Regions from separate parts of the Pseudoalteromonas sp. SG43-4 genome, predicted to be linked through region 1. Evidence: predicted binding sites of a transcription regulator. Region 1 holds the regulator's gene; each other region holds the start of a gene.
The links. The regulator ArgR, encoded in region 1, controls arginine synthesis, uptake and breakdown. The targets are predictions, from matches to a motif close to ANTGAATANNTATTCANT.
Positions count from the first base shown of each region.

Region 1 (5,122 bases):
CTACTTTGATAAAGCATGGGATGTTGAGTTTTTTAGTTACGCTTGGCAAAGTTTAAAAGTGGCAGGGGTTGTAAGTGTTATAACCATTACATTGAGTGTTTTTGTGGTTTTTTATCAGCGTGTTGCAAAGCAAGCGTATCCGCTTATTCCTGGTCGTTTAGCAAGCACAGGTTATGCGTTGCCAGGAACTGTACTCGCTATTGCGGTTTTGTTACCCCTTACATTATTAGAGAACACTATTAACACAGCACTCGAGCCGTATAACTTAGACATTGGCTTACTGCTTACAGGTAGCATTCTTACTATTATTATTGCTTATATTGTTAGGTTTTACGCCATTGCACATGGAGCAATTGAGTCGAGTTTTTTACGTATTAGTCCATCACTTGATATGGCAAGCCAATCAATGGGTAAAAGCCAAGGGCAAACGCTGCGTTTAGTGCACCTACCTTTACTGCGAAGAGGATTGCTCACTGCTGCCTTATTGGTATTTATTGAGTGTATGAAAGAGTTGCCAGCTGCGCTATTGCTCAGACCGTTTAATTTTGAAAGCTTAGCTACTCATGTATTTCAGTATGTGAGCGACGAGCAATTAGAGCTTGCTTCAATATCTGCATTATTTATTGTTATCGTTGGGTTTATTCCTTTGTATTTTATTAATCGTTCTATGGAGCAACGTAGTTAAATGAGTAGTTTAATTTTACAAGGCGTGAGCTATCACTATAACGGCACAAAGGTTATTCACGATTTAGATTTAACAGTGGGTAAAGATGAAATTGTTTGTCTACTCGGGGCGAGTGGATGCGGCAAAACAACCACATTAAAGGCGATTGCAGGTTTAATTGAAGCCAAGCAAGGGTCTATTTTTATAGACGGTAAATTAGTGAGTGATGAGCAATCTTTTGTCTCACCTGAGCATCGTAACATCGGCATGATGTTTCAAGATTATGCGTTGTTTCCGCATTTAACGGTGGCAAATAATATTGCATTCGGGCTTAGTAATATGAGCAAAGCTCAAAAGCAGCAACGCGTTGATGAAATGCTTAAGCTTGTACATTTAATTGGCTGTGCTGACAGGTTTCCACACCAGTTATCGGGTGGCCAACAGCAACGCGTCGCTATCGCTCGTGCATTAGCTTATAAACCTAGTTTATTACTCCTTGATGAGCCTTTTTCAAACATCGACACACAAGTACGCTTTGAATTAATTGCTGATATACGTCGAATTATTAAGGCAACTCAAGTATCTGCTGTATTTGTTACACATTCAAAAGAAGAGGCATTTGCCTTTTCAGATACACTGGCCATTATGCATCGCGGTAAAATTGAGCAACAAGGCACGCCTGAGCAGCTTTTTGCAGCTCCATGTTCAAAGGAGGTTGCAGAGTTTCTGGGTCAGGGCATATACTTAAGCGCAGAAGTATTAACCGCAACTGAATATAAAACACCATTTGGTTTAGTCGAATCTTATGTTGAGAGTAAGCATAATGTAAGTGCAGGGCTTATATATGTGCGCCCTCATCAAATAGAATTAGTGGCAGATAACCAAAGTGACAAATTCAGCAAGCGAGCTACAATCATAAGTCGTCGCTTTATTGGTTCGGCGTATGTTTATTCGCTTGTTATTGATGAACAAGAAATTGAAGTTGCTGCACAATATGGCCAGTCATTTGAAAATAATGATCAGGTTATAATAAAAATAAAACCTCACACGGTGAATTTTTTCGAATCGTAATTAATTTGTTATTCGCTGTGTTTTTATCTGTAAAACTAAGGAATAACAATGGCGCAAGCGCAATCAGGGATTTGTGCTGAAGCAAACTTACACGGTTTGCACTTATTTTTTAATGTGTTTGATGGTCAAGACGAATCACTTCGCGCAAAGTTAAAACAAGTAAGCGCTATAGAAGAAGAGTTTAGCGATCAATTTTCAGAATCAATGCTCTCTTGTATGGTTGCTATTGGTGCGCAATACTGGCCGCATATCCTCCCTGAATACATTCCAAGCGAATTACAGAGCTTTCCCAATATAACCCATAGCGATCACCAAATGAGCGTACAACCGTGTGATTTATTTGTACAAATTCGCTCTGACCGTGAAGATGTTAACCATTTATTTGCGCTGCAAATTTTAAAATTATTTGCCCCCGATGTAGAGCTGGTGGAGCAAATTCGGAATTTTCGCTTTTTAGATGGTCGTGATTTTAACGGTTTTATTTATGGTGGCGACACCGCACATGGAAGAAAAAAGCGCGCTACGGCTTTAATCAGCAACCCTGGTAGCTTTGAAGATCAGGGGAGTTATATTCATGTTCAGCGTTATAAACATGATTTAACTATGTGGCAGCATTTATCATTGAGTGAGCAAGAGCAAATAATGGGACGTACGCGTCTTGATAACACGCTAATTACCCCAGCGATCGAAACCAGCCATGCTTCGCGAAGTGAGCTAAAAGACGAAGAGGGACAACCGCTACTATTAAATCAAAGCATGCCTTATGGCGACGTGTATGAGCAGGGAATGTTATCAATTACATGCGCTTGTACGGGCACCGCATTTGAAAAAGTACTTAATAGTCGTTTAGGGGAAGGGGATTGCTACGACCACTGGCTTGATTTTACTCAAGCCGATATGGGCTCTGCTTTCTTTGCACCTTCAATAGGGTTTTTAAAACAAATTTAATTTGCTATTAAACCGTATCAAATAAAATGCGAACACGTTCAAGTGTTACATCTATTTCAGATATTTTAGCAGGAGCGATAAAAATAGTGTCATCGCCGGCAATAGTTCCTAGTACGCCATCTGCTTTACCTAATGAATCTAATAAACGTGCAATAAGCTGAGCAGCACCTGGGCTGGTACGAATGATGATCATCATTTCGTTGTGCATAATGTCGATTACTAATTGGCGTAATGGGCTTTTAGCCGTAGGTACACCCATTTCAGCAGGTAAGCAGTAAACCATTTCTTGTTTGGCATTACGTGTGCGTACAGCGCCAAATTTACTTAACATGCGTGATACTTTACTTTGGCTTATATTGTCAAAACCTTGATCTTTTAACGCATCAACTATTTCGCCTTGAGAGCCAAAATTTTCTTCTTTTAATAGTGATTTAAATGCTTTTACCAGTGCTTCTTGTTTATCTTGTGGTTGCATAGTCTTTATTCGTTTTTGTTATTTATGCCGCAAATTCTACACAAAAATGAATAATTATGCAGCAGTTGTTTAGTTAACTTGCCAGTTTGATGCGTTAAATCACATAAGTTTACGACTATGGTCGAAAATATACTTGAAATAGACAGGATAAATTTGTTTTTAGTCGCTAATTTCATTATCTTAAGAGCCACAAATGTTTCCTACCTCAAATTACGGAGAATTCCAATGAAAGTTGCTGTATTAGGTGCTGCAGGCGGTATCGGCCAAGCGTTGTCTTTATTATTAAAAACAGGCTTACCAGCTGGCTCTGAATTATCACTTTATGATGTTGCACCAGTAGTACCAGGTGTTGCGGTTGACCTTTCTCACATCCCAACAGATGTTAAAGTTGCAGGCTTTGGCGCAGACGATTTAAATAAAGCGCTTGAAGGCTCTGACATCGTTCTTATCCCAGCGGGTATGCCGCGTAAACCAGGTATGGATCGTGCTGATTTATTCAATGTAAATGCTGGCATCATCAAAACGTTAGCAGAAGGCATTGTTGCCAGCTGTCCTAAAGCGTTAGTAGGTATTATTACTAACCCAGTAAATGGCACAGTTCCAATTGTTGCTGAAGTATTCAAAAAAGCAGGTACTTACGACGCTAAACGCGTATTCGGTATTACTACGCTTGACGTTATTCGTTCAGAAGCATTTGTTGCTGAACTCAAAGGCGTAGACGTAGCAACAGTAAAAGTACCAGTAATTGGTGGTCACTCAGGCACAACTATTCTGCCTCTACTTTCTCAAGTTGAAGGTGTTTCTTTCACTGATGAAGAAGTTGCTGCACTTACTCCACGTATCCAAAATGCGGGTACTGAAGTTGTAAATGCTAAAGCAGGCGGTGGTTCAGCTACGCTATCTATGGGTGCTGCTGCAGCTCGTTTTTGTATGTCTTTAGTTAAAGGCCTACAAGGTGAAGAAGTTGTAGATTACGCTTACGTTGCTGTTGAAAATGGCGATGCAGAGTACTTTGCACATCCAGTACGTTTAGGTAAAAACGGCGTAGAAGAAATTCTTTCTTACGGCGAACTAAGCGCATTTGAAACAAAAGCAAAAAATGACATGCTTGAAACTCTGAAAAAAGACATCAAAGAAGGTGTTGATTTCATGGCGTAATAGCCAGTTTGAGCGATACCAATTGCATTAAATAAATGAGCAGTTATTACGATGGATAAATAGCTCGTTAGCAAGGCAAATATTACGATGTATAGTTGTTCTATATAAATAATATTTAACGCAGCTAATGAGTTATTTAGCCCGAAAGAATGCTTAATGTTTTGATAAAATTGGTATATAAAAAAGCCTGCATTTGCAGGCTTTTTTATTGCTCAGAATTAATGTCACACTGTGTAACTAGTTAAAACTAGTGGTCGCGGTCAACCGCAATACGGGCAAGGCTTATAAGTGCTTGCTTATAGTCAGACTCAGCTAAAAAGTCTAAACAGGCAATGGCTTTTTCGGCCTCAAGCTCTGCTTTTTGCATTGTAAACTCAAGCGCATTAGTTTGTTTTAGTGCAGTTAAAATTTCTTCTAAATGCTCCATACCATTACTGTGCTCTATTGCATCACGAATGAGCTGTGTTTGCTGCTCGCTACCATGTTGCATAGCATAAATAAGCGGAAGGGTTGGTTTGCCTTCAGCTAAATCATCGCCAATGTTTTTACCTAGCTGCTCAGCATCTGCATTGTAATCGAGTACGTCATCTACTAGTTGAAACGCAGTACCTAAATGCATACCGTATAGGTTTAGTGCATCAAGTGTCGCTTGGTCTTGCTCTGTGATAATGGCAGCAAGGCCTGTAGCTGCTTCAAATAATTTAGCCGTTTTAGAGTAAATAACCTGCATATAGCTGGCTTCAGTCGTATCTGGGTCATTGCAGTTCATCAGCTGCAATACTTCACCTTCAGCAATAATGTTTGTT
Region 1 is NZ_JACJFB010000004.1:168,842-173,963, forward strand. Features, by position in the region: gene H5160_RS05885 (iron ABC transporter permease) at 1-685, shown strand, start outside; gene H5160_RS05890 (ABC transporter ATP-binding protein) at 686-1,735, shown strand; gene H5160_RS05895 (Dyp-type peroxidase) at 1,784-2,683, shown strand; gene argR (transcriptional regulator ArgR) at 2,691-3,158, opposite strand; gene mdh (malate dehydrogenase) at 3,384-4,316, shown strand; gene ispB (octaprenyl diphosphate synthase) at 4,564-5,122, opposite strand, start outside.

Region 2 (5,122 bases), on a different contig from region 1:
TAGTCGGCTGTTGGAAAATCCATTGAGAAAAAGTGCTCTTCAAGCCACTGCCAAAAAGGGCTACTGCCGTTTTCGTCAGACACACCGCGCATTTCTGCAATCACTGTTTGTGCAAAACGCTCTTGATGCTGCTTTATAAACATAAAGCGCGCTTTTGAAAGTAGCTTACCGTTACAATTTTTACGATAGCCATCTTTTAAAAATAATGTGCAAAGCTCTGTAGCGCCTGTGTAGTCGTTACATAGCGTTAAAATATCAACCGCTTTGTATACGTTTAATGTGCGCGAAGAGTGAATCACTTTACTTAAGTGATAATGATAAAATGCATCATCAAGCCCTACAGCAGCTTCAATTGCAGACGTACCTACAACATCACCGGTTTCGCTATCTTCAAGAACAAACAGGTAGCCTTCGTCACCGGGTTGTGACGTTTGCTTAGCAAATGAACTTACAGAATGGTCTATTTTCTTTTGCAATAGTTCTTCGTTTAATGGCAAAGACGTAAAACCATGCCCAGATTCGTGGGCAATTTTCAGTAATGCTGAGTAATCATTTTGCTGGATTGGGCGAAGGATCATCATGAGTCCGCTTGCTCCCTTATAAATAACGGTAAATAGGAATTGCAGGGCAAGCGGTGCTTGCCCTTAATTGGTTGGCTTAAGTCGCTTATGCGTTTACTACGCTTGCTACTGCTTTTTCAAAGCGTGCCATACCTTCGCGAATGTCCGCTTCAGGAATTACTAAAGATGGAGTGAAACGTATTACGTCTGCACCGGCAACTAGTGACATAAGGCCTTGCTCAGTACCTGCCACTAAAAACTCTTTTGCACGACCTTTGTATTGCTCGTTCACTACTGCACCAATTAATAAACCTTGGCCACGGATTTCGCTAAATACGTTGTATTTTTCGTTAACCGCGCTAAGTAGTTCATTAAATAATGCTGCTTTTTCTTTTACGCCAGCCAGTACGTCTGGGGTATTTACTGTATCAAATGCCGCTTCTGCAACAGCACAGGCAAGCGGGTTACCGCCATAAGTAGAACCATGTGTGCCTACTTTAAGGTGCTGTGCAATTTCAGTTGTTGTGATCATAGCGCCAATAGGAAAACCGCCGCCAAGTGCTTTAGCCGAAGTTAAAATATCAGGTACTACGTTTAAGCCTTGGTATGCATATAAATCGCCAGTACGACCAACACCTGTTTGAACTTCATCAAAAATAAGCAATGCGTTATGTTTAGTACATAAATCGCGAACGCCTTGAGCAAACTCATCAGTTGGTGAAACAATACCGCCTTCACCTTGTAGAGGTTCCATCATTACGGCACATGTTTTATCGCTGATAAGTGCTTCAAATGCAGCAAGGTCATTGTAATCACAATGTACAATGTCGCCAGGCTTAGGACCAAAACCATCTGAATATGCAGCTTGGCCGCCAACAGTTACGGTAAAGAATGTACGACCGTGGAAACCTTTGTTGAACGCGATGATTTGTGATTTTTCTGCGCCAAACTTATCAAGTGCAAAACGACGCGCTAATTTAAGCGCGGCTTCGTTTGCTTCTGCGCCAGAGTTGGCAAAGTAAACTTTTTCAGCAAATGTCGCATCAACCATTTTTTTAGCTAGGCGAAGTGCCGGCTCATTGGTCATTACGTTAGATAGATGCCAGATTTTTTCGCCTTGCTCTTTTAATGCGCCTACTAATGCAGGGTGGCAATGGCCAAGACAGTTAACTGCAATACCACCAGCAAAGTCGATAAACTCTCGACCTTGTTGATCCCATACGCGAGAGCCTTCGCCTCGAACAGGAATTACGCTTGAAGGTGCGTAGTTAGGAACCATTACGTGATCAAATAATTCGCGATTGACTGTCATTTTATTTCCTCTTAATTGTGAGCAACACAAAACATCAAAATAGGTGTTTGGTTAATATTTGTAACCAACTTTATAGGCAAGATCAGTAACCTGATAATTGCGCAAAATTGCTTTGTGGTTCAATTTTCAGACGCACATTATTTCAGAATTACTTATATCTGTCTCGTTAAAAACTTTCATGTATCCCTTGAAAATAAAGGGCTAAAGATATTATTTCATAGATAGTGAATAACTATTTGCATAGCTATTTATGCTTATTTTTAGGCAACTAACCGCATGAGTACAGAGGCGCACACGCTTTAATCGGCAAATATGTAATATAACAATAAGATGAGAATGAATGGTTAGTCGCAAAAAAATTAACAAAAAATTCAGATTTTTAGTCAATTTGAATAGCTAAATTGGTAAAATTACTCGATTGGAGGGTTTTTAGTTCCGTTTTAGTGAACTTAAAGTGCGAAAACCAGCTTAGAGCTTCATCAGGCTCAATAAGTTGATGTTCTTTTAAATTAAGATATTGAGAATAGCACCGTGCCTTTAGCATTACTTCTGTTAATGGCAGTAATGTATCGCCCTTATCTACCCCATTTACTAGCTGCTGCATTACCCCTTTAAACGGTAAATATTTAAAAGCCATTTTGTCTATTACCTTAGCGCTTACTTCTATCGATTTATTGCTAAGTAGAGTAGTTAAAAATAGCGGGTCGGGCTGAAGCTCTAATAAAGCAGTGTGTAAATCTTTTTGGTTTTCATTTCGGGCTAGCTGTACTTTACGTTGCCATATTTGCTCAAACGTTTTTAAGTACAAGCGCACTAATGCAATTCGCCCTACATCTAAAAGCATACCTAGGGTAAATGCATGAACGTCGTTCACATTATTAATTTGTGCAATTTTTTGCGCAGCAATCGCGTTTGCCATCGCGCTGTCGCGTAGCCGGCGTTTTAATAATGAAAATGGCTCGGTGCTATGTGGCATCCAATGACGCGTAGCAAATGTAGGTATAACTAGCTGTAAGTTATCAAGACCAATATAGCGAAGAGCAAGCGATGGTTTATCTACTTTTACAGACGTGTTTTTACTACGCTGATTACGATAGTAGGGTAAGTTAACGAGCGTGACTAACTCCCTACCCAACCAGCCTATATCATTTACCAATGGCTCTAAGCGCCCTACCGATGCCGACTTTACAGCTAATATATCGAGTATATTGGCAATGCCATCTTCAATGCCTATGGTGCTATGAATTACGCCATCTATATCTTCGAGCTGCTTATATATAGCTGTTTCAATTGTTTTGTGTAGTTGCTCACTCGCTTGAGCGCGATACTTATGATGTGCAGTACTGCTTTGCTGGCGTTTATGCTGTGCGGCCACTTCAACCTGAAGCAAAGTACGTTGCTTCATCGGTTCGCCGTAATCTATATCTAATGTATGAATGAAACCAATTTGCTGATGCGCAAAGCTGTGCCCAAGCAATAAGTCATGAGCCCGTTGGCTTAATATTTTGGCAGTACGCTGTTGCGCTTCAAGTTCAGTCATGACATCCATTAATAAAGTATAAAATGCTATGTGTATTATAACATTAGAAGCGAGTTAAAAAGTTATCAAGCAGTTCTAAGCCTTGAGCAGTTAAAATAGCTTCGGGATGAAACTGCACACCTTCGATAGCAAGTTCATTGTGTAACAACCCCATAATTTCGTCAAACTCGCCTTGCTCAGTTTGAGTCCATGCGGTTACTTCAAGCTCTTTAGGCAGAGTTTGCGCTTTAACCACTAAAGAATGATAACGACATACCGTTAACGGATTAGCTAAGCCTTTAAACACCCCTTTATTAGTATGAACTATGGGTGATGTTTTACCGTGCATTACTTTTTTAGCACGTATTACATCTCCACCTAAAGCTTGTGCGATAGTTTGATGCCCCAAGCAAATCCCTAAAATAGGATATTGCCCTTTTAGTTGCTCAACAACATTTAGTGAAATACCCGCTTCGTTAGGGGTGCATGGCCCTGGCGATAACACGATGTGCTGCGGGTTTAACTGTTTTATTTGTGCAATGCTTAGCTCATCATTACGTTTCACTAAAACGTCTTGATCTAAACGCTGAAAATATTGCACTAAGTTGTAAGTAAACGAATCGTAGTTGTCGATCATCAACAGCATTACACAACAGACCTTATAAATTATTGACCACTACTTTACACAAGTGGTACTAAGCGCTGCATTCTACCACTATTAATTAACCAACATAAATTAGCAAAAAGCGTTAAAAATTAACTCTTTTAGCTAAAATGCTTAAAAGCCTTTAGCGGGTATTGGTTTACTTAACTTTAACTCTGGTTAAGAGATTTACTAACGTATTGAATCATGATGATATTTAAATTTATTTTCTCTAGCCAGAGATTCCTTGCACCTTGAGCAATAATATCGAACCCTAAGCTTTTTACGATTAGTTAATACACCTACGTAGGCTGTATACCCCAACAATAAATTATTGACCTCTAAAGTACGTGCATTTATTGATCGCACTATTAAATACTTTGGTGAAATGCCTTACTGAGCAAAATAAACAGATTGTTTGTGCTACATCAAATTAGCGGCTCGATGGTTGAATTATATCTATGTAAGCCCCAGTGTATTATATGAAAGGCAGTAATTCACTTATACAACTCACTTACTTGTGAGCTCATTTATATCCTACTAAGGAGCGAATATGTTAGGCGAAGACCACTCATTAACAAATGACTTTCCAGAATACTTAAAGACCATTGCCGAGTTAAATGAAAGCGATACTGAATTTGCAAAAAAAGCAGATAAGTACGACAAGCTAGATAAAGAGATTAGAGTGTTAGAGCTCAAAGATGCGCCCATAAGCGATGAACAAATGCATCTATTAAAACACGAACGTACAGAATTAAAAGATTGGTTATACGAGCGCTTGCAGCAAGAGCAGTAATGCCACTAAAAAAAGAGCTCACTGATGAGGTGAGCTCTTTAGATCAACAATGGGTATTTTCTCTAAAACTTTACAAAGCCACCCACAGGTTTCATAAATACACTGCTTGGGCCTGCAAAGGCTTGTGCAAACTCTTCTGATAATTGACTAAATACCGTTACTTTATCCATATCAACTACGCTTAAAAATAGTGGGCCACTTTCGCCCCAACCAGCAAGATGCGCTTTAGCAGCATCTTCATCTTGGTAACGCTCGTAAATATGTACATTGCGCTTGTCTTCACTTACTGTCC
Region 2 is NZ_JACJFB010000013.1:99,352-104,473, reverse strand. Features, by position in the region: gene astA (arginine N-succinyltransferase) at 1-581, opposite strand, end outside; gene H5160_RS13725 (aspartate aminotransferase family protein) at 667-1,872, opposite strand; gene H5160_RS13720 (HDOD domain-containing protein) at 2,252-3,412, opposite strand; gene H5160_RS13715 (aminodeoxychorismate/anthranilate synthase component II) at 3,456-4,037, opposite strand; gene H5160_RS13710 (YdcH family protein) at 4,588-4,830, shown strand; gene H5160_RS13705 (putative quinol monooxygenase) at 4,893-5,122, opposite strand, start outside.
Region 2: H5160_RS13725 (aspartate aminotransferase family protein) is a predicted target of ArgR. The motif match lies at 2,108-2,125, and genes of this name have one in related genera.

Region 3 (5,122 bases), on a different contig from region 1:
TGTTTATAAAAGCGAGTGTTTCAGGACTAAGTATTTGTTTTGATATGTACTGCATGCCGCTTTTGTTTTTAATAATAATACCTTGTTGGGTGTCTATTACTTCGCTTATATTTTGCCATTCTAATTGATAGCTTTTGTAATGATTAGCAGATTTAATACCTTCTTCATCAAAGGTAAGTGTTACCTCAGAGCCTGATGCTCTGCTGAGCATTTGTCTGGTTACCCACCATGGTCTGCGATAGTAAAAAGCGACGCACTCGAGTACCGCTAACATGATCATAAACGATCCTAAGTAATGATCGTCTAAAACATAAATGCCAAATAGACCAAGCGCAACTAACAACACAAGTAAAAAGTATTTAGGTTTTGCACGCTTACTATAAGGGAGTGACTCATCAAAACACTCGTAAAAGTAGGGTTTATCTAATGTGTAGGTGGTTGTGAATGCCATTTTGCCTTGCTTTAAATATCGTTTTTTTTATTTTAACAAGCTAACTGCTAAATGAGCAGCTTTATAGTCAGTGATTTTATTACTGGCACAAAAAAACGGCTCGAAAGCCGTTTTTTTAGCGGTACAAGAAGAATTAACAGTTAGTTTCTTCAGCGTTCACGCCTTCTTTAACATTTTCACATGCATCTTCAACAGAGTTTTGCACATCAGTTACTGCTTCGTCGATACGTTCGCCAGCATCTTCTGCATGGTTGTCTTCACAACCCATCATGAAAAAACCTGCAAATACTGCGATTAGTGCTGCTTTTAAAGTTGTAGATTTCATAGTGTAATTCCTTGTAAGTATTAATTAAATTTTAGTGTTTGTTAGTTGAATGCTTTATCTACCTGGGTGATTTACCACGTAGTGCACCTGAAACTAATGAAATCACTAAAAGTACTAAAAAGATAAAAAATATAATTTTTGCTATACCAGCTGCGGCACCTGCGATGCCACCAAAACCTAACACTGCAGCGATTAAAGCAATAACTAAAAATGTAATTGTCCAGCGTAACATTGTTTTCTCCTTGGTTATCAAATTTGCTCATAATAACTAATGCCAGTTATATGCCAAAGTTTATTTGGTATAAATATCAATTGGTTATGGTTTTTCGCTGTTGTTCTAGTTATTAGTTGGTTAGTAACTTTTACGCTTTGTTATGTAAGTTATTCACACTGTTGCAAATAACTGCTAAATGTTCACTAAATAAACTTATTTTGGTAAGACCAATTAGCAATTGGTGTGTGGCTTTGCATTTTATATTAAGAATTAGTGTTTATTTTTACTTAGCTTGATAGTTAATTAACAACTTCCATATAACTATTAGCTATAGTCGTTATTTCTTGTATGTATTGTAGAGCGCGTGATTGCTGAGTTATAGCATGTAAATTAATTGAGTGTTATGTTGTTTATTGTTTAATTGGTTTTACCAATTTACAAGATGTAGACAAAGCGATTAGTTTTGTTATTATCCAGTGAATAAATATTTAATTAAATCGATTTTTTATTTTCGATATGGGTTTCAAGGGGAGAAAAATGGATATAGGTGCTCTACTCACAACGGCTGGTAACTTAATGCTTACTGGCATGGTTGGGGTGTTTGTATTTCTGTCGATATTAATTGGTGCAGTAACGCTTATGTCTAATTTGGTGACGCGCTTTAGCGAACCTGACGTGGCGACACCAGTTAAATCACCATCTTTTAAATCTCAAGGTGTGCCTAATGAGCACATCGCTGCTATTAGTGCTGCCATTGCTCAGTACAAATCAAATAATAAATAAGGGGCACACACATGGCTAAATTAAAATTAACAGAATTGGTATTACGCGATGCTCACCAATCATTATTAGCAACGCGTATGCGCCTAGACGATATGCTACCGATTGCTAGCAAATTAGACGATGCGGGTTATTGGTCTATTGAATCGTGGGGCGGTGCTACATTTGACTCGTGTATTCGTTATTTAGGCGAAGATCCTTGGGAGCGTATTCGTGCACTAAAAAAAGCGATGCCTAATACTAAACAGCAAATGCTATTACGCGGTCAAAACTTATTAGGTTACCGCCATTACGCTGATGACGTAGTTGAAAAATTTGTAGAACGTGCACATAAAAATGGCGTTGACGTATTTCGTATATTTGATGCAATGAACGATGTTCGCAATCTAGAAACAGCTATTAAAGCGGCTGTAAAAGTAGGCGCTCACGCTCAAGGTACTATTTCGTACACAGTTAGCCCAGTTCATACACTTGATATGTGGCTAACTCTTGCAAAGCAGCTTGAAGATATGGGTTGTCACTCAATTTGTATTAAAGATATGGCGGGTTTATTAAAGCCGTACGATGCTGAAAAACTAATTAAAGCACTTAAAGAAACTGTATCTATTCCAATTGCTATGCAGTGCCACGCTACAACAGGTTTAAGTACTGCTACTTACCAAAAAGCAATTGATGCTGGTATTGATATGCTCGATACCGCTATTTCATCAATGAGTATGACTTATGGACATTCTGCAACTGAAACTATTGTATCGATAGTTGAAGGGACTGAGCGTGATACTGGGCTTGATTTAAACCACCTAGAAGAAATTGCTGCTTACTTTAGAGATGTACGTAAAAAATATGCGGCATTTGAAGGTAGCTTAAAAGGGGTTGATGGGCGCATTTTATTAGCTCAAGTACCTGGTGGCATGCTTACAAACATGGAAAACCAACTTAAAGAGCAAGGCGCAGCCGATAAGCTTAATGAGGTTTTACTTGAGATCCCACGTGTACGTGAAGATCTTGGCTTTTTACCTTTAGTAACACCAACGTCGCAAATTGTTGGCACTCAAGCGGTACTTAATGTGCTAACGGGTGAGCGTTATAAAACAATTACTAAAGAAACTGCTGGCGTATTAAAAGGTGAATATGGCTTAACACCAGCACCAATGAATAAAGAGCTACAAGAGCGCGTGCTTGATGGCGCGGAAGTTATTACTTGTCGCCCTGCTGATAACATTGCACCTGAGCTTGCAACGCTTGAAGCTGAGTTATTAAAAGAAGCACAAGAGCAAGGTTTAACACTTGCTGATGATCAAATTGATGACGTATTAACTTATGCATTATTCCCACAAGTTGGTTTGAAGTTTATTAAAAACCGCAACAACCCAGATGCATTTGAGCCAGTACCTTCTGTTGAAGATAAAAGCAGTAAAGCACCTTCTAAATCAGTTTCAAATAATAACAAAGTGAAGGCTGAGCAATACAGCGTAAAAGTAGATGGTAAAGTTTATGACGTAGTCGTAGCGCAAGGTGGTGAACTTAAGGAAGTAACATTAAAAGACTCTGAGCACATTCCTCAATCTGCTTCGGTTGCATCAGGTGAAACACTTAACGCGCCTCTAGCCGGTAATATTTTTAAGATTAAGGTAAAAGCTGGGCAAGTTGTTAACGAAGGCGATGTAGTGATTATTATGGAAGCCATGAAAATGGAAACTGAAATACGCGCTACGCATACCGGAACAATTGCTGAAGTGTTAGTTAGTGAAGGCGATGCTGTAACTACCGGCGACGCTATGATTGCATTAGCTTAGGAGTAAATAGAGGATGGAAGGTATTTTAAACCTCTGGAATGCGACAGGCATTGCTAACTTTACAATCCCATCGTTAATAATGATTGCGGTAGGGTGTTTATTACTGTTTTTAGCGATAGCTAAAGGCTTTGAACCACTATTATTACTACCTATTGGTTTTGGTGCAATTTTAACAAATGTACCAGTGGCAGGTTTGTCAGACCCAGGTGGGCTTTTGTACTACGTTTATTATGTGGGTATTGATACGGGGATTTTTCCGCTGTTGATATTTATGGGAGTAGGGGCGCTGACCGACTTTAGCGCACTTATTGCAAACCCACGTATGTTGTTATTAGGTGCGGCTGCACAGTTTGGTATTTTTGCTACATTGTTTGGCGCTATATTACTTAACTATGTGCCAGGTTTTGAATTTACTCTACAGGACGCATCGGCTATTGCCATTATAGGTGGTGCCGATGGGCCAACAGCAATATTTTTAGCATCAAAACTGGCACCTGATTTACTAGGCGCAATAGCAGTAGCTGCGTATTCATATATGGCACTTGTGCCAATTATTCAGCCGCCAATTATGCGTGCATTAACAACCCCAGAAGAACGTAAAATAAAAATGCCAGAGCTTCGCAAAGTATCTAAAAAGGAAAAGATTATTTTTCCTCTTATGGTGCTTAGTTTAACGGCTATGTTTTTACCGGCTGCTATACCGCTGGTAGGTATGTTTTGTTTAGGTAACTTAATGCGAGAGTCGGGTGTTGTTGATAGATTAAGTAACAGTGCTCAAAACGAAATCATTAATGTTACAACTATATTTTTAGGCTTAGCTGTTGGTTCAAAGCTTGCTGCAGATAAGTTTTTAACTGTTGAGACGATTGGTATTTTAGTGCTTGGCGCACTGGCTTTTGCAATTGGTACGGCATCTGGCGTATTTATGGCAAAAGGACTTAACCGTATATCTAAAACGCCTATAAATCCATTAATTGGGGCGGCAGGTGTATCGGCTGTGCCAATGGCGGCACGTGTAGTTAATAAAGTTGGCCTTGAAAGTAACCCACATAACTTTTTACTTATGCATGCAATGGGACCCAACGTAGCGGGTGTACTTGGTAGTGCAGTTGCTGCGGGTATTTTATTAGCACTTGTTGGCTAAAAATGTAATTTAAAATAGATTAACCATTAAGCGCAGTTTACTGCGCTTTTTTTTTGTTCTTAATTTCTTCACCGCTAAATGGTTTCTTGTTCAGCACTTTTTGTTTACAGTAACAGCTCTTCAACATTTTAAGGATAGTTATCATGCTTCACACGCCTTTAGCAAAGCACTTGCCTCACGTTAGTAAACTTGTATTTGGATGTATGGGTCTGGGAGGCGGTTGGAATAAAGACGCAATCACTGATGCACATGTTAAGCAAGCTCATGAATGTATAGATAACGCCATTGAAGGTGGTATTAATTTTTTTGACCATGCTGATATTTATACTTTTGGTAAAGCAGAGCAGGTTTTTGGTAAAGCATTAAGTGAGCGGCCAGAGCTTAGAGAGCACATGTATATTCAATCTAAGTG
Region 3 is NZ_JACJFB010000007.1:187,188-192,309, reverse strand. Features, by position in the region: gene H5160_RS09370 (YcxB family protein) at 1-451, opposite strand, end outside; gene H5160_RS09365 (hypothetical protein) at 585-776, opposite strand; gene H5160_RS09360 (DUF1328 domain-containing protein) at 835-1,008, opposite strand; gene H5160_RS09355 (OadG family protein) at 1,528-1,773, shown strand; gene oadA (sodium-extruding oxaloacetate decarboxylase subunit alpha) at 1,785-3,566, shown strand; gene H5160_RS09345 (sodium ion-translocating decarboxylase subunit beta) at 3,580-4,710, shown strand; gene H5160_RS09340 (aldo/keto reductase family oxidoreductase) at 4,854-5,122, shown strand, end outside.
Region 3: H5160_RS09355 (OadG family protein) is a predicted target of ArgR. The motif match lies at 1,466-1,483, and genes of this name have one in related genera.

Region 4 (5,122 bases), on a different contig from region 1:
AGTCCGGAAATACTTCCGTTACTATTGTAATTTCAGCTGCATCAACTTTAATACAGCTAATGAACAATAAAAAGATCAACAATTTCATCTAGCGAGGCCTCAACTAACTCATTATATGTATTTAATAAATATAGCTGAGGCTTTATGAACTGCTAGTTTTTAGTCATGTGATGCACACTTATACGCTGATAGTGCTAGTATTTATAGCTTCTACAGCTTACTTGTTCATTGCACTAATTAAAAAGGCTGAAATTTTAGCGCCTTCTCTAAGTGTCGTTTCTGAGCTTGATTGGCCAACTAAAGAGCTGTCGGTAAATGGCGCTATCTCCATCATATCTGCACCCGTAATAGGAAACTCATCCGCAATGGCTGATAAAATATCAAGCGCATGCTGAGGCGTTAAACCGTGATGCTCTGGTGTACCTGTGGCAGATGCAAATTCAGCATCAAGCGCATCAATATCAAAGCTTACGTATATTTCATCAACGTTATCGGCTTTTAACTGTGCAATAGCGTCGGCAGCAACCGCTGCTGCGCCGCGTTCAATGATTTCATGTGCCCAGTGCTGTTTAACACCAAAAGTATTTTCCCAATGCGCTTTAGGCTTGCCACTTGAGCGTATACCAAATTGTATTAAATGATGCGGCGCCGGTAAAAACTCTAATATATGTGTACACCACGAGCCAAAACATAAATCAATACCTAAGCGCTCCACAAGTAAATCGGTATGCGCGTCAAAGTGAATAATAGCCGTGCGCTTACCTTGCTCACGTTTTGCTTTTAAGTACGCTTTAGTAAGTGGGTAACTGATTGAGTGATCGCCACCAATACCAAATAATCCTTTATCTTTAAACGTTGCGTAAAAACTGTCGCACACATCTTCAGTGATTGATAACGGGCTTACGTAATAGTCGTTATCTTCATCACCATATAAGGCTTTTTGGCAATTAGAAATGGTTGCATCATTTAGGTATTTGTCATGAAGTAAATGTGGGATCACACGTACATCACCCAAATCAAAAGAATGACACTGCGGTTGCTGATCAATTAATGCTGAGCGTACAAACAGTGGCCCCCAGTTTGCGCCGCGTAATATCCCACCGCCACAGTCTGAACTAATACCTAACATAACGGCTTTATGTGGTGAGTTTGGTAATTCGTTTAAAGACTCGCGCCACAAATTATCAACGTTTTCAGTTTGTCCGTAAAGTTTATTACGCAGCGCGGCTTTGCGCTCTTTTGCAGTATTTACTGTGTATACGCCATCGCCCGGTGCGCACAAACAGTGCTCAACTTTGTTTTTAAATGCTTCAAATTGTGTGCTCATAATAAACTCCTTCGGTTTTTATTCTGTACGTAGCTAATTACTTTTGATTAGTTATGCAAAATCACTAAAAATGCCTAAACTTCAAATAAATGCCACTTTGCTAAATAAGTCAGTGCTTAATATAAGTAAACACGTTAGTTTTTACGTCTTCACTACAAGATTAAATCATTGAATTTATTTGATATTAATGAAAATTTGTAATCATTCATTTAATCGTAGTTACGCGCTTGAGTGATACTTATTATGTCTGCTTGAACATGTCAACAGCGCAACAAGGCTACGTATATAAGTACTTGAGTGAATATTCATAGTTGGTGAATAAATCAAATTAGCCCTTAAAATTATTAAGGCTTTATTGGAAGAGTTAAGATAAAACGGACAATCGTCCTGTACTTGATAAACGTTTCTAGCAATCATGCTAGATTGACAACAAATTATTATAAAAGGCTTAGCTATGGAAAAGGTATTTCACTTAGGACTATGTATTAACGATCTTAAAGGTGCAAAACTTGCGATTGTACCGGGCGATCCAGATCGTGCAGCACGTATTTCACAATTCCTAGACAACCCAACCTGCCTTGCTCAAACTCGCGAGTTTCATGTTTATTTAGGTCAATTAAACGGCCACTCTGTGGTTGTATGTTCTACAGGTATTGGTGGTCCATCTACGTCGATTGCAGTAGAAGAATTAGCACAACTTGGCGTGCGTAAATTTTTACGTATTGGTACAACCGGTGCAATTCAGCCACACATTAACGAAGGCGAAATTTTAATTAGCCAAGCGTCTGTACGTTTAGACGGTGCAAGCCAACATTTTGCACCACTTAGCTACCCTGCTGTATCTGACTTTTATGCAACACAAGCTATGGTACAAGCATGTAAAAACCTAAATATCGATTTTCATATTGGTATTACTGCATCAAGCGATACATTCTACCCAGGGCAAGAGCGTTACGATACGCACTCTGGTTACGTTCCTAAATCACTACAAGGTAGCTGCGAAGAGTGGCAAAAATTGGGCGTGATGAACTACGAAATGGAATCGGCAACATTATTTACTATGTGTGCAGCCCTTGGATTACAAGCAGCATGTGTAGCAGGCGTACTTGTTAATCGTACTCGCCAAGAAATACCAAATGTAGACCACGGTGAAATTGAGCGTAAATCTGTAGCAGTAGTATTAGAAGCAGCTAAAGTATTACTTGATTAATACAGGTTATAGCAGTCAGTGAGTGAGTTAATTCGATAGAATGGCTCGCTTTAATAAAGCACAGCTCCGGCTGTGCTTTATTGTATGCAAGCCACTATTTAAGTGGTGCGCTAATTACTTTAAGTGCTGGTAAATGCGTAAAACTGGCAAGTACAGCTTTTGCCACTTGCGACTGGTTTTCACGACCCGCTGTTTCGAGCAATGTTATTCCCTTCACCGTACTTTCGTTAAAGCTAAGCCCAGCTAAAAAGAACTGACTTAGTGCACTTTGTAGTGGCGATAAACTTGGACTGTAAGCTGCATTTTCGGCGTAACTTCCGTAAAAATCACCATCACTAAATGTACTTATTTTTACGGCGCTAAAGTTTTGGCTGTAAGGCACGTACGCATTAAGTGCAAAACGCGCAAGGGTTTCATCAAGGCCATCAAAGCTAAAATTACCTTGCTGTGGTTTTGGGTTAAACAAGCTAAATTCGTTACCTAAATCGGTAGGTCCAAATGAATGCGGCAGTAATTCAGCAAGTTTAAATTGCCGATCAGGAAGTAAAATATCAAACTCTTTCGCATCAGCGAGTTCGTTCATAAACTGGCGACAATACCCACAAGGCGCATCGCTAATCGCAATTTTAACTATTTTTTTAGCGCCGTTTAACCATGCGTTATTTATAGCCGATTGCTCTGCATGAACCACTAAACTCAATGCTTGATGATCAAACTCTACATTCGCACCAAAGTAAAAGTTTACCTCACCCTTTTTATCAAGCGCTTTAACAATTGCGCCTACATGAAAATCTGACACTGGCGCAACGGCATACTCAGAAGCTAAAGGCACTAAACCTTGTAGTAATACATCATCAGACACATTGAGTTGCGCGCATAACGCTTTAATATTATTAGAATTTAATATGCCACGTTGTGATTTTAATTGACTACGTAATGACGCTGTTTGCGCTACGCTTAATGTGAAGTGCGAATTTGTAAGTGCTGTATCTTGCTGTACAGTAAAAGTTGCTGAAGCCATAATATTTTTTAATTATTCAATGGCTAAGTAGTTTAAAAGGTTAGGGTGTTAAATACCAGCCTATTTAACGCAAAAAAAGGGAGCACATCGCGTGCTCCCTTTTAATACTAATAGGTATACCTAACAAAATAAAGTGTTAGCCGGTATTACGCATACCTGCAGCTATACCTGTCATCGTGATCATTAACGCATTATCAATGTCACCTTCGTTTCGTTTTTCCTCTGAGCGAGCACGGCGTAAAAGCTCAACCTGTAATAGGTTAAGTGGATCGGTGTACGGATTACGTAAACTAATCGACTCCTTAATCCAAGGTTGTTCGGCGAGTAGGCTTTTTTGTGGGCTAAGTGATTGCACCAAGCTAATCGCTTCTTGAAGCTCTTTACGAAGTGTTACACCCAATGGTTTGTACATATCTTCCACCAGCGCATTATCGTAATGCTCACTCAACCAGCAATCGGCTTTACTAAATACCATTTCTAGCATTTCTAGGCGCGATCTAAAGAACGGCCACTGTAGGCTCATTTCGTTGAGTGTTTCTGCGCCGTACTTATTAAGCGCAGCTTTTAAGCCAGTTAACGCACCTAACCATGCAGGAAGCATTAAACGGTTTTGGCTCCACGCAAAAATCCATGGAATAGCACGCAGGCTTTCAACGCCACCATTAGGATTACGTTTTGCAGGACGCGAGCCAAGCGGCAACTTAGACAACTCAAGCTCAGGCGTTGCCATTCTAAAGTAAGGTACAAAGTTTTCATCGTGGCGAACTACATTACGGTAATGTTCACACGACTCCTCACTTATTAGCTTCATTACTTCGCGCCACTGCGGTTTTGGTTCCGGCGGCGGTAATAAGTTACTTTGTAGTACTGCACCTGCGTAAATATTTAAGCTTTGCAGTGCTACATCAGGTAAACCAAATTTAAAGCGGATCATCTCGCCTTGCTCGGTTACACGTAAACCACCTTTTAACGAACCTGGCGGTTGTGAATGCAGCGCTTGTGCAGCAGGTGCGCCACCACGCCCTACTGTGCCACCACGTCCGTGGAATAAAATAAGTTCAATACCACGCTCATCAGCAAGCTGCACTAGTTTATCCATTGCTTCGTACTGTGCCCAACCTGCTGCCATCATGCCGGCATCTTTAGCAGAATCAGAGTAACCAATCATTACATTTTGGGTGTTTTTAATGTGCCCGCGATACCAAACATTATCAAGTAATGTAGTAATTACATCACTGCCTGCGTTTAAATCGTCGAGTGTTTCAAACAAGGGTGCTACTGGTAAATCAAAGCTACAGCCGCTTTCTTTTAGCAATAATTGTACTGCTAAAATGTCTGATGCTGTTCGCGCCATCGAAATAATATACAAGCCAAATGTTTGTTCGTCTTGCTTAGCAATAACATCAAAGGTGTCTAGCACTTCTTGAACATCAGGGCTTGGTTGCCAATGTTTTGGAATAAGCGGTCTGCGAGAGTTAAGTTCAGTAAGTAAAAAAGCTTGTTTATCTTGCTCTTGCCATTGGTTGTAGTCGCCTAAACCTAAATAACGAGTCAACTCAGAAAA
Region 4 is NZ_JACJFB010000010.1:75,886-81,007, reverse strand. Features, by position in the region: gene H5160_RS11550 (transporter substrate-binding domain-containing protein) at 1-88, opposite strand, end outside; gene H5160_RS11545 (arginase family protein) at 218-1,327, opposite strand; gene udp (uridine phosphorylase) at 1,782-2,537, shown strand; gene cdd (cytidine deaminase) at 2,632-3,558, opposite strand; gene ppc (phosphoenolpyruvate carboxylase) at 3,695-5,122, opposite strand, start outside.
Region 4: H5160_RS11545 (arginase family protein) is a predicted target of ArgR. The motif match lies at 1,370-1,387, and genes of this name have one in related genera.